DNA from 2 places in the Kitasatospora sp. NPDC001159 genome. Region 1 is predicted to be linked to the other one. Evidence: predicted binding sites of a transcription regulator. Region 1 holds the regulator's gene; the other holds the start of a gene.
What was found. Region 1 encodes HspR, which represses chaperone genes until heat shock. Its sites were predicted from a motif close to TTGAGNNNNNNNNNCTCAA; they were not measured.
Positions count from the first base shown of each region.

Region 2: lon (endopeptidase La) is a predicted target of HspR. The motif match lies at 3,154-3,172, and genes of this name have one in related genera.

Region 1 is NZ_JBSFJV010000001.1:194,264-200,765, forward strand. It holds gene dnaK (molecular chaperone DnaK) at 1-94, shown strand, start outside; gene grpE (nucleotide exchange factor GrpE) at 91-708, shown strand; gene dnaJ (molecular chaperone DnaJ) at 858-2,006, shown strand; gene ACWC9T_RS01000 (heat shock protein transcriptional repressor HspR) at 2,014-2,544, shown strand; gene ACWC9T_RS01005 (hypothetical protein) at 2,760-3,752, shown strand; gene ACWC9T_RS01010 (hypothetical protein) at 4,343-4,960, shown strand; gene ACWC9T_RS01015 (LuxR C-terminal-related transcriptional regulator) at 5,176-6,141, opposite strand; gene ACWC9T_RS01020 (LuxR C-terminal-related transcriptional regulator) at 6,199-6,502, opposite strand, start outside.
Region 2 is NZ_JBSFJV010000004.1:180,320-186,821, forward strand. It holds gene ACWC9T_RS04105 (ROK family protein) at 1-48, opposite strand, end outside; gene ACWC9T_RS04110 (GtrA family protein) at 122-673, opposite strand; gene lon (endopeptidase La) at 729-3,131, opposite strand; gene ACWC9T_RS04120 (rhomboid-like protein) at 3,349-4,131, opposite strand; gene ACWC9T_RS04125 (response regulator transcription factor) at 4,693-5,430, shown strand; gene ACWC9T_RS04130 (sensor histidine kinase) at 5,513-6,502, shown strand, end outside.

The sequences.
Region 1 (6,502 bases):
CGCGGCCGGCGAGTCCGCCCAGGCCAAGGAAGACGACGTCGTCGACGCCGAGATCGTGGACGACGAGAAGCCCAAGGGCGGTGCGTCGGCATGACGGACAAGCCGCAGGGCGGCAAGCCCGGCGACGACTCCACCGAGGAGGCCGTGATCAAGGCTGCCGAGGAAGCCGCGGCGGCCGGTGCCGGCGAGGGTTCCGAGGAGCTCGCCACGGCCAAGCGCGAGCTGGCCGAGCGCACCGCGGACCTGCAGCGCCTGCAGGCCGAGTACCAGAACTACCGCAAGCGGGTCGAGCGCGACCGGCTGACCGTCCGCGAGATCGCGGTCTCCAACATCCTGGAGTCCCTGATCCCGGTCCTGGACGACATCGGCCGCGCCCGCGAGCACGGCGAGGTGACGGGCGGCTTCAAGTCCGTCGCCGAGTCCCTGGAGACGGTCGTCGCCAAGCTGGGCCTGCAGCAGTTCGGCAAGGAGGGCGAGCCCTTCGACCCGACCCAGCACGAGGCGCTGATGCACAGCTACTCCTCGGACGTCACCGAGGACACCTGCGTGCAGATCCTCCAGCCCGGCTACCGCATCGGCGAGCGGATCATCCGCCCCGCCATGGTCGCCGTGGCGGAGCCCCAGCCGGGCACCCAGACGGCGTCCGCCCCGGACGCCGACGCGAAGTCCGCCGACACGGACAAGGCCGACGGTGGCTCGGACAGCTGACAACCAGTGACAGCTGACAACCAGTGCGCTGCGGAGTCGTACGCCGGCCAATACGGCGGCCGGCTCCGCAGCGCGCTGTCAGCAGTGGGCTCTGCGGGCCTCGCTGTTGACAGCGCAGTGACGATGGACATCGGGAGGTGGCGGAGGCCATGAGCGGCAAGGACTTTGTCGAGAAGGACTACTACAAGGTCCTCGGCGTGCCCAAGGACGCCACTGCCACCGAGATCAAGAAGACCTACCGCAAGCTGGCGCGCGAGTTCCACCCGGACGCGAACAAGGGCGACACCAAGGCCGAGGAACGCTTCAAGGACATCTCCGAGGCGTACGACGTCCTCTCCGACGAGAAGCGCCGCAAGGAGTACGACGAGGCCCGCACCCTCTTCGCCAACGGCGGTTTCCGCACCGGCGGACCCGGCACCGGCAGCTACAGCTTCGACTTCGGCGACCTCTTCAGCGGCAACCAGGGCGGCGGTGGCGGACTCGGCGACGTCTTCGGCGGCCTGTTCAACCGCACCGGCACCCGGCAGGCCCAGCCCCGGCGCGGCGCCGACGTCGAGACCGAGGTGACGCTCTCCTTCGAAGAGGCGGTCGACGGCGCGACCGTCCCACTGCGGATGACCAGCCAGGCCCCCTGCCGCGCCTGCAACGGCACCGGCGCCAAGTCCGGCACCACCCCGCGGGTCTGCCCGACCTGCGTCGGCGCCGGCACGGTCAGCCGCGGCCAGGGCGCGTTCGCGCTCTCCGAGCCGTGCAAGGACTGCCGCGGCCGGGGCATGATCGTCGACGACCCGTGCACCGACTGCCACGGCAGCGGCCGGGCCAGCTCCGCCCGCACCATGCAGGTCCGCATCCCGGCCGGCGTCCAGGCCGACCAGCGGATCCGGCTCAAGGGCAAGGGCGCCCAGGGCGAGCGCGGCGGCCAGCCCGGCGACCTCTACGTCACCGTGCACGTCGACCCGCACCCGGTCTTCGGGCGCAAGGGCGACAACCTGACCGTCACCGTCCCCGTCACCTTCCCCGAGGCGGCCCTCGGCGCCACCATCGAGGTGCCCACCCTCGGCGGCCCCGCCGTCAAGCTCAAGCTGCCCCCGGGCAGCGCCAACGGTCTGACCATGCGCGCCCGCGGCAAGGGCGCCACCCGCAAGGACGGCACCCGCGGCGACCTCCTCGTCACCGTCGAGGTCGTGGTGCCTCAGCACGTCACCGGCGACGCGCTGAACGCCCTGGAGCAGTACCGCGAGGCCACCGTCTCCGACGACCCGCGAGCCGCCCTCTTCCGGGCGGCGAAGGGAGCGTGACGACCAGATGTCCCCGAACCCGATGACCCCCGACAGCCCGATCGGCCCCGGCATCGGCGAAGGCCTGCCGGGCGACGGCCCCCGCCGCACGACCCGTCGCACCGCCTCGGCCCCGCCGCAGTACGTGCTCACCGAGGAAACCCCGGTGTACGTCATCTCGGTCGCCGCCGAGCTGTCCGGCCTGCACCCGCAGACCCTGCGCCAGTACGACCGCCTCGGCCTGGTCTGCCCCGACCGCACCGCCGGCCGCGGCCGCCGCTACTCCGCCCGCGACATCCAGCAGCTGCGGGAGGTCCAGCGGCTCTCCCAGGACGAGGGCATCAACCTGGCCGGCATCAAGCGGATCATCGAGCTGGAGAACCAGGTCACCGCCCTCCAGTCCCGCATCACCGAGCTGGTCGACTCCCTCGAAGGCGCCGCCGCCGCCCTCCAGCAGCGCGAGGCCGCCGTCCACGCCTCCTACCGCCGCGACCTCGTCCCGTACCAGCCCCCCACCCCCCAGTCCAGCGCCCTCGTCGTCTGGCGCCCCAAGCGCTGACCCGGGGCACTGCTCACCTCGCCAGCCGCCGGCTCCCTCCTGTTCGGGGGGTGCCGGCGGCTGGCGTGTGGTGAGAGAGTGCTGCGGCATGGAGCGTCAACCGCTCGATGCCCAGGACGACTCACCAGCCGGACCCTGCGTGCCGCTTAAGATCCTTGTTGCAGTAGCCATCCGTCGCGTTGACTAACTTGTCCGGTCAACACAAGGAGCCAAGAATGAGTGGGCGAGAAGGAGCAGGTGCCGCGCCAGGCGGACTGCGCATCCTGTCGGAGGATGCCCGCACGCTCTATCTGAAAGCCGTGAGCGAGAACGGCCGGCTGAGCCGGAGTCCTTCCGCTTCGGGTGAGGATTCCGCCCTCCAGGAGTTGCTGGACCTTGGACTGCTAATTCTCGACAACGAAGAGCCGGACGCCTATTTCGCCGTCGATCCGACACAGCTCTCGGCGAGTCTGAGTTCGGCATGGCAACGACAGGCCCTCGATCTCCTGTCACGCGCGGTGGCGCTGCCGACGGAACTCGGCGAACTCGCCGAGGCTTTCCACGCCCCGAACCAATCCGGGGGAGCCATCGAGTACGTCAGAGGCCGTGCCCTGATCAATCAGCGGCTTCAGCAATCCGCGGCCAGCGGGTGGACGGAGGGGCTCGCCATGCAACCGGGCGGCCCGCGCCCAGCCGAGCTGCTGACCGCATTCCTGGACCGCGACCTCGACATGCTCCGTCATGGCGCGTCGATGCGGACCATCTATCACGCCAGCACTCGGTACCACCAGCCGACCAGGGACTACGTGGCACAGCTCGCCATGGCGGGTTGGCAGTTCCGGACCCTCGACGAGCCCTACACCCGGCTGATCGTGGTCGATCGACAGCTGGCGGTGATTCCCGTCGCGGGCGATAACATCGCCGCCTTCATATACGACCCCGCGGTCATCAACTTCCTCGCCGAGGAGGTCTTCGAGCGAAGCTGGAACAGGGCGCTTGAGTTCGAGGGGGACCGCACCGTCCCGCGTCAGGTCGTGTCGCAACTACGACAGACCATCATCGAGCTCCTGCTCTCCGGAACGAACCATCGCGTCATTGCACGACGGCTCGGCATCAGCGAGCGGACACTCGCCCGGCATATCGCCGAGATGAGGGAGGCGCACAACGTCGACTCCCTCTTCCAACTTGGCTATGTGCTAGGCCGCTCCCCCCGACAAGAAAACGAATAGGAAACGCTCTTCAAGGAGCGGCTTTCCTAGCACCATCCACCGGCCGTCAGTACGGCCGATACGGACTCAGCCCCTGGCTCCGGTGAGCCAATCGACCTTGGCTCACCAGTGGATGTCGTCGCTGACGGCCGCTGCCGCAGTGGTGGAGACCCCGGCGTGCTCACTGCCGACAGTGGCCTGAACCCCAGCCAGTACAGCCGCGCCGAGGACAAGTGAAAGCGCAACCGTGCGGACGTGTCGGTACATACGAGACACGGACCCACCCCTTCTTCTCTCTAGAGCTCCGTGAGCTGGATCTAATAGCACTAGCGTCCACATGATGCCGCAGACCTCGCAGTGGTGTCATCTCCCCGACGGCACGGAGAGCGTCATCTCTCTGCCAGTCATCCAGATGACAGGGCGGGACGCTGGACGGGGCTGCGACCGCTGATAGACGATCATTTCGCCCCCGATGATGCAGTGGGAAAGCCAAACTTGCCGCTGTACCGTCAATTTCTGTCTGATCTCCTCAGCTTTTTTGAAGCAGCAACTAACCGCAGCGCCCACCGGCACCGCATCCCCTACCCGGTCGGCCTTTCCCCGGAGTCGACATGACCGAGCCCTACCTGCGTCACAACGACAGCCAGGCCCCTGAGGGTCGGCGTGCACGTGTGTTCCTGGCCGCACCGCTGATGCGGCTGACCGGCCCGGCGGACAGCGTGGTGACCCTCGCCAGCCGGACGCGGCTGACGACGCTCCGCACCACCCTGCTCCGCAGCGGTGCCGCCGTGTACAGCGCGCACCACAGCGACGCCTGGACCGTCGCCGGCCGCGCCCCCGAGCCCCGGGTGCCGTCCGACTTCCGCGCACTGCAGTCCGCCGACCTGGTTTTCGCCTACGTCGGTGCCCCGCTCTCGGCCGGCGTGAGCCTGGAGCTGGGCTGGGCGTCGGCCCTGCGGAAGCCGATCGTCCTGCTCGTCGACGAGGCCATCACCCACAACCCGCTGATCGCCACCATCGAGCAGGTCGCCCCCGTCCTGCCGCTGGTCTTCGACGACACCTGGTCCCAGGAGGCCCTCAACCACACGGTGGAGACCGCCCTGGACTGGGCCGGCATGGCGCTCTCCCTGCGCGAGGGCTTCTGGACCGCGCCCGGAGAGCAGTTCAACGTCCCCCGACAGCAGTCCTCCGTCCCCGGTTACTGGCCGACCGGCGCCGCCACCGGCTGAGCAGAGCGCACCCCCCGGACCCCCTCCGGGCTCTTGCTTCCGCCGATCCAGTTGGAACAGCGTCTCCGTGTCGTGCAACTCACGCAGCGGGCGATGTGACCGGCCACGGTCCGCTCGCTCGGCCCCCTGCGGCCGGCGATCGCCCGCTGCGTGAGCCCCCGGGCGGAGCCCGTCGGCCGAGCGGCAAGCGGCGGCCCGGGCAGATCGCTTCCGGCTCAGGTATCTCGGGCCGCTCTCATCTGCCAACCGAGTTGGAAGAGCGTCTCGGCGTCGTACAGCTCGCGCAGCCGGGCGATGTGGGCGGCCACCGTCCGCTCGCTCAAGCCCAGCCGACTCGCGATCGCCCGCTGGGTGAGGCCCAGGGCGAGCAGGTCACCGACCTGCTTGTGGGCGGACGCGTCGATGGAACCTGAGGCCAGGGCCGCCCAGTTCAGGCCTTCGGCCAGCTGCCAATAGCGCTCGAAGACCTCGGCCAGGAACACGACGGTGGCCGAGTCCTCCACGAACGCCGCCCGGTCCAGTTCCGCCGACGCCGGGATGACGGCTACCGCCCGATCCAAGATCATCATCTTGGAGAACGAGAACGGTGCGACCCGGATGTGACCGCCGGCCGCCGTCAGCCGGGCCGCGAGCCGAACCGTCGGGCCGTCAAATCGAGCCGCCGCTTCGTAGATGGTACGGATCGAGCCGCCGCCCTCCAGATAGCGACGGGCGTGTTCCACGATGTCGTCGGCGGCACCCGCCGGTCTGGCCCCGCCGGGCTGGAGGGACAGCCCCTCGTGGCGAAACTCCTCGGTGAGCTGGGAAATGCGGTGCCGGATGTTCTCGGAACCCTCAACGATGTGGATGGCGCCGGTGCGGTCGTGGCGCCGAGGAGCGGTGTCGTAGGCGGCGGTGAGATCACCGAGCAGATCGGGGAGTTTCTCGGCCTGCGCCAGCAGACGAGTGCCGGTCGCGCGCAGGTCGGCCGCGATCCGGGCTGAGACCGAGCGCGGGTTGACCGCGCTGAGCACACCGTCCGAGATGTACGGCTTCAGCAGGCCCAGGTCCAGCAGCCTCTGTACGGTCGCCGCGTCCGGCTCCGGGATGTCCGCGATCCGGATGCGGCCGCCCTCGCGGAGGATCGCGCGGTAGAGCTCGCGGGCGGCTTCGTCGGGGAGGGTGAGGCTGTGGTCGGTCATGGCTGTTCTCCCGTTTCTGCCGGCTGGGTTGGAAGCGTGGCGAGGGGAGCGGTGGGGTCAGTCACGGCGCTGTCCCCGGAGGTGCCAGCCGAGGTGGAAGAGGGTCTGGGCGCCGTAGCGGTCGCGCAGCCGGGAGATGTGGGCGGCGACGGTGCGTTCGCTGAGGCCCAGTCGGGTGGCGACGGCGCGCTGGGTGAGGCCGCGGGCGAGGAGCCGGCCGATGCGGACGGTGGTGGGGTGCGGGGAGTCGAGGTGGCGGTCGGCGGGGGTGGCGCGGGCCCAGTCGCGTTCGAAGTGGGCGACCAGGTAGGCGACGGTGGTGGGGTCGGTGAGGAACGCGGCGCGGCTGCGGTCCTCGGCA
Region 2 (6,502 bases), on a different contig from region 1:
GGCGGGCCCGGTACGGACGCCGTCCGGCTCCCCGCCCATGACGCTCATGCGCCCACCTCGCTTCGCTCGGGAGGCGCTTCGCGCCACCCGCACCTCTCGATGGTGAGCTCGCTCCGCTCGCTCACGTCACGGTCTTACGGCACACCCGTGACATCTCGGGTGCAGCGTAACCGGGATTGCCGTCCAAGGGCCCCTCCGCGGACCGGGTGAAGACCCAGCGCTGCATCGCCCAGAAGCGGAACATCATCGCGACGAAGGTCCCGACGACCATCCCGCTGAGGAAGTCCGCGGTCTCCTGGGTGAGCGGGTCGACGTACGGCTCGCGCAGGTCCAGGGCGTAGCGGGAGAGCGCCAGCGGTAGGTCGTTGACGGCGATCGCCACCGCGCTGACCAGGAAGAACAGCAGGGCCTCCCGCCCGCGCCCGGCGGTGCGGAAGGCCCAGCGGCGGTTGAGCACATAGGAAACGACGGTGCCGATCACCGTCGCCACCGTCAGCGCGACCACCGGCTTGTGCTCCAGGACGGTGAACTTCAGCTCGAAGTCGATCACCAGGGTGAGGACGAAGCAGCTTCCACCGACCAGCAGGAACTTCACCAGTCGGCGGTGCCGTAGCAGGAGCGGGCGCAGCCGGGCCGGCACCCGGGCCAGGACGTGCTGCGTGGGGGACGACATCTCCGCAGTGTGGCACGCGGAGTTGCCGTCGGCCCGTGGAGCTGTCCGGACAGCCCTATGCCGCGACCAGCACCTCGGCCGGCTCCAGGGCCAGCTTCAGCACCTCGCGCACGTCCGACACCGGGTGGACGGTGAGCCGCTCCAGCACCTCCGCCGGGACGTCGTCCAGGTCGGCCTCGTTGCGCTTGGGGATGATCACCGTGGTGACCCCGGCCCGGTCGGCAGCGAGCAGCTTCTGCTTCACCCCGCCGATCGGCAGCACCCGCCCGGTCAGTGACACCTCACCCGTCATCGCCACGTCGGTGCGCACCTTGCGGCCGGAGAGCAGCGAGGCCAGCGCCGTGGTCATGGTGATGCCGGCGCTCGGCCCGTCCTTGGGGACGGCCCCGGCCGGGACGTGCAGGTGCACGCCGCGGTCGCGCAGCGAGGTGACCGGCAGCTCCAGCTCGGCGCCGCGCGAGCGCAGGAAGGAGAGCGCGATGTGCGCGGACTCCTTCATCACGTCGCCCAGCTGCCCGGTCAGGGTCACTCCGGTGCCGCCGGTCTCGGCGTCCGCGAGCGAGGCCTCGATGTAGAGGACGTCGCCGCCGGCGCCGGTGACCGCCAGGCCGGTGGCCACGCCGGGGACGGCGGTGCGCCGCTCGGCGGGTTCCTGGGCGGACTCCGGCACGTGGTGCGGGCGGCCGATCAGGGCGCGCAGGTCCTCCGCGCCGACCGCGGCGGGCAGTTCGCGCTCGCCCAGCTCGGCCTGTGCGGCGATCTTGCGCAGCACCCGGGCGATCGAGCGCTCCAGGTTGCGGACGCCCGCCTCCCGCGTGTACTCCCCGGCGAGCCTGCGCAGCGCCTCCTCGTCCACGCTGACCTGCTCGCCACCGAGGCCGGCCTTCTCCAGCTGGCGCGGGAGCAGGTGGTCGCGGGCGATGACGACCTTCTCGTCCTCGGTGTAGCCGTCGAGCCGGACCAGCTCCATCCGGTCGAGCAGCGGCTCGGGGATGGCTTCCAGCACGTTGGCGGTGGCGAGGAAGACGACGTCGGAGAGGTCGAGCTCGACCTCCAGGTAGTGGTCCCGGAAGGTGTGGTTCTGCGCCGGGTCCAGCACCTCCAGCAGGGCGGCGGCCGGGTCGCCCCGGTAGTCGGAGCCGACCTTGTCGATCTCGTCGAGCAGGACGACCGGGTTCATCGAGCCGGCCTCCTTGATCGCCCGCACCAGCCGGCCGGGCAGCGCGCCGACGTAGGTGCGCCGGTGGCCGCGGATCTCGGCCTCGTCGCGGACGCCTCCGAGCGCGACCCGGACGAACTTGCGGCCCATCGCGCGGGCCACGCTTTCGCCGAGCGAGGTCTTGCCGACGCCGGGCGGCCCGACCAGGGCCAGCACCGCGCCGCCGCGGCGGCCGCCGACGAGGCCGAGTCCCTGGTCGGCCCGGCGCTTGCGGACGGCCAGGTACTCGACGATCCGCTCCTTCACGTCGCCGAGGCCCGCGTGGTCGGCGTCCAGCACGGCGCGGGCGCCGGCGATGTCGTACTCGTCCTCGGTGCGCTCGTTCCAGGGCAGCTCCAGAACGGTGTCCAGCCAGGTGCGGATCCAGGAGCCCTCGGGCGACTGGGCCCCGTCCTGACTGGCCCGCTCCAGCTTGGAGACCTCCTTGAGGGCGGCCTCGCGCACCTTCTCCGGCAGGTCGGCGGCCTCGACCCGGGCGCGGTAGTCGCCCTCCTCGTCGGCCGGGTCGCCGTTCAGCTCGGCCAACTCCTTGCGGACGGCCTCCAGCTGGCGGCGGAGCAGGAACTCCTTCTGCTGCTTGGCCACGCCCTCCTCGACGTCCTTGCGGATGGTGTCGTTGACCTCCTCCTCGGCGAGGTGGTCGCGCAGCAGGGTCAGCGCGTACTCCAGGCGGGCGACCTGATCGGCCTCCAGCAACACCTTGAGCTTCTGCTCGGCGGTGGCGAAGGGCGCGTAGCCGATGTTGTCGGCGAGCTCGCCGACGCCCTCGATCTGGGCCACCCGGTCGACGATCTGCCAGGCGCCGCGCTTGCGCAGCCACTGGGTGGACAGTGCCTTGTACTCCTTGACCAGCTCGGCGGCCCGCCCGGCCACCGGCATGCCGACCGAGGACTCCCGGAACGGTGCGGTCTCCACCCAGAGGGCGGCGCCGGGGCCGGTGGTGCCGACCCCGATCCGGACCCGGCGCACGGCGCGCACCAGCGCGGCCGGGTCGCCGTCCGCGAGCCGGCCGACCTGCTCCACAGTGGCCAGCGTGCCGACCGCCGCGTACGAGCCGTCCACTCGCGGGACCAGCAGGACCTGCGGCTTGCCTGAGCCGGTGGCCGCGGCGCGGGCGGCCTCGACGGCGGCGCGCACCTCGGTGTCCTTCAGGTCCAGCGGGACGACCATGCCCGGGAGGACGACCTCGTCGTCGAGCGGCAGCACGGGCAGGGTGAGCGGAGTGGACGTCGATGCCATGATCTCTCCCCGGTCAGTGAACTTGAGTCGACCTGACTAAGGCTTCACGGGCACCGGATGTTCCCGGCATCTTGTTCGCTGCGAGCGAACGGTGAGGAGGGGGTAAGGACCTGCGGGCCGCGCCGTCAAAAGGGCGGGGAAAGGGCGCCCCAAAAGTGGGGACCAGGGCGCGTCACGTGGATCTCGGCGGACCCGGTGAAGATCCGCAAGACACGCCCTAGCGCACGGCGGACGGCCGCGCGCCGCCACGCACCGCGGCGGGGGCCGCCGGGGCCGTCGCCGACCGCGGGCGCGGGCGGGGCGGGCGCCGCTCGGCCCCGCGCAGCCAGCGCCACAGCGCCACCCCGGCGAGCACCGCGGCCGGGTGCCCCACGGCGGTGACCACGTCCTTCTCGGTGGCGATCTGCTGGACGATCATCAGCCCGGCGCCGCCCAGCGCCAGCAGCCGGCCGCGTCGCGGGAGCAGCCCGGCCACCGCACCCAGACAGGCGAGCACGCCGTAGCTGACCCCGATGTCCAGGTAGTCCATCGCCTCGGGCGCCATCCGCCCGGTCTCCACCGCGGCGATCACCACCCCTTGGGAGAGCAGCGTCGCGGCGATGTGCCCGATCGCGAACACCGCCGCCGCCCGGGCCGGGCCGACCCTGCGCTCCAGCGGCGCGAGGGTGAGGGCGAAGCCCCAGAGGTACGGCATCCACACGCCCCCGGCGACCCAGAATCCGCTCAGCACAAGAGCACGCAAAGGATGCTGAAGCAGGTTGTGACCGTCCGAACTGGAGGCCTCCTGCAGTCGCTGGACGAGTTCCGGATCGGCGACCGAGGCAAAGGTCGTGGTGGCTCCCACCACGGCGAGATATCCGAGCGTGAAAGGGTTGCGCCGGGGCGTCGGAACCCGTTCCAGCAGCCACTCGAAGACGCCGGTGCGCAGCCCGTGGCGGAGCATTCCGTACGGCACCCCCGCGGGCGCGCTCCAGTGGGCGTCCCGTCGCAGTCCAGCCATGCCGCCTCCGCTCCACGCCCGCAGCCACCGGCCCCCGTCGCTGCCAACGTACCGACGCGCGGCCCCGGTTCCGCCCGGCGGGGCGTTGTCGTGGCCACGGTACGTCGAGGTTCTGAGAGGCGCCTGGGAAAAGCCCGTGAAGACCGTCTCCGCGAAGAGGGGCCGGATTCCCGGTATTGGTCCAGACCTTCTTGCTATTAACGCGTCAGTAGGGCCTCTGACCGGCGACTTGGTGCCGACTCGACTGCATACGTACCGTTACGCAGTGAAAATTCGCCGGGTAAGGTATCGGCCCGTGCCCACTCGTGCAGTGGGTCCGAGGGCGGCCCGACAGCCGGCCCACGGGCCGGAAACGTCCGGTCCACCTGCCGGAAAGCATCCGCTGTCCGTACGCTGCGATGTGCGCGGGAGACGTGGACGGGAGACCACCCGTCCTCCACTCTCCTGGGCGCGCGACGGGACGGCGGACCCGGCACAGTCCACGACGGAACAAGACTACGAGCGGAGCCCCGCCATCCCCACAGGTGGCCGGCCCGCAGCCCTGGGGGCGGTGGCGTGACCGTGACAGAAATTCAGCAGGACAACCACAACGCCGGTGGCTCGGTGAGCAGCCAGCGCAGAGTGCTGGTGGTGGAGGACGAGCCCACGATCGCCGAGTCGATCGCGGCCCGACTGGGCGCGGAGGGCTTCAAGGTCGCCGTGGCCCACGACGGGCCCGGCGCGGTGGACGGCTTCCACACCTGGCAGCCGGACCTGGTGGTCCTGGACATCATGCTGCCCGGCTTCGACGGCCTGGAGGTGTGCCGCCGGATCCAGGCACAGCGCCCGGTGCCGGTACTGATGCTGACCGCGCGCGACGACGAGACGGACCTGCTGGTCGGCCTCGGCGTGGGCGCCGACGACTACATGACCAAGCCGTTCTCGATGCGCGAACTGGCCGCCCGGGTCAACGTGCTGCTGCGCCGCGTCGAGCGCGCCCAGCAGGCCGCCCGTACGCCCGCGCTCGGCAGCCTGCGCTTCGGCGAGCTGGAGATCGACCACGTGCAGCGCCGGGTCCGGCTGGCCTCGGGCGACGTCCACCTGACGCCGACCGAGTTCGACCTGCTCGCCTGCCTGGCCGCCCAGCCGCGCGCGGTGCTCACCCGCGAGCAGCTGCTGGCCGAGGTCTGGGACTGGACCGACGCGTCCGGCACCCGCACCGTCGACAGCCACGTCAAGGCACTGCGGCGCAAGATCGGCGCCAGCTGGATCCGTACCGTCCACGGCGTCGGTTACGCACTGGAGGCCCCGCTCTCCTGACGGCGGGAGCTTCGGGCGACGGGCCACCGGGGGGCCCGTGTCCCGACACCGCCGCGCGGCGCGCGGGGATCACAAGGGACCAATGACCTTTCCACAGCAACGCAACGGGGACGCCGCCGGCGCGCGCTCGCAGACGTTGGCCGCCCGCGCCGTCCGCCGGGTCTGGGCCGACATCCGCCCGCTCGACCCGGTCCGCTCGATCAAGGGCAAGCTCGCCCTGCTGGTGATCGTCTCCGTGTTCCTGGCCACCGGCATGGTGGTCGTGGCGATCCGGTCCGAGACCCAGATCCGGATCATCATGGTCTTCTCCATGATCGCCTCGCTGCTGTTCATGCAGTTCCTCGCGCACGGGCTGACCGCCCCCCTGCGCGAGATGACGGACGCCGCCCGCGCGATGGCCTCCGGCGACTACAGCCGCCGGGTCGAGGTGAACTCGCGCGACGAGATCGGCGAGCTGGCGGCCGCCTTCAACGCCATGGCCGCCGACCTGCAGGCCGCCGACCAGCACCGGCGCGAGCTGGTCGCCAACGTCTCGCACGAGCTGCGCACGCCCATCGCCGCGCTGCGCGCCGTGCTGGAGAACGTGGTGGACGGCGTCGTCCAGCCCAATCCGGCGACCCTGGAGGCCGCGCTGGAGCAGACCGAGCGGCTCGGCCGCCTGGTCACCCACCTGCTGGACCTCTCCAAGATCGACGACGGCGTGGTCGACCTGGACGCCCGCCCCTTCGAGGTGCGCGAGTTCCTGGACGGCGTGCTGCGCGGGGTCACCGTGGACGGCGCGACGGCCGGCGGGGCGTTCTCCCGGCGCGGCGACGTCCGGCTGGCCCTGGAGGTCAACCCGTCCGGCCTGACCGCCGTCGCGGACCCGGAACGACTCCACCAGGTGGTCGCCAACCTGGTCGACAACGCCTGCAAGCACTCCCCGCCCGGTGGCACGGTGACCGTGCGCGCCCGGCCCGAGGGCGAGGAGGGCGGCCTGCTGCTGGAGGTCCAGGACGAGGGCCCGGGCATCCCGCTGGCCGACCGCTCCCGGGTCTTCGAGCGGTTCAGCCGCAGCGGCACCGCCACCGCG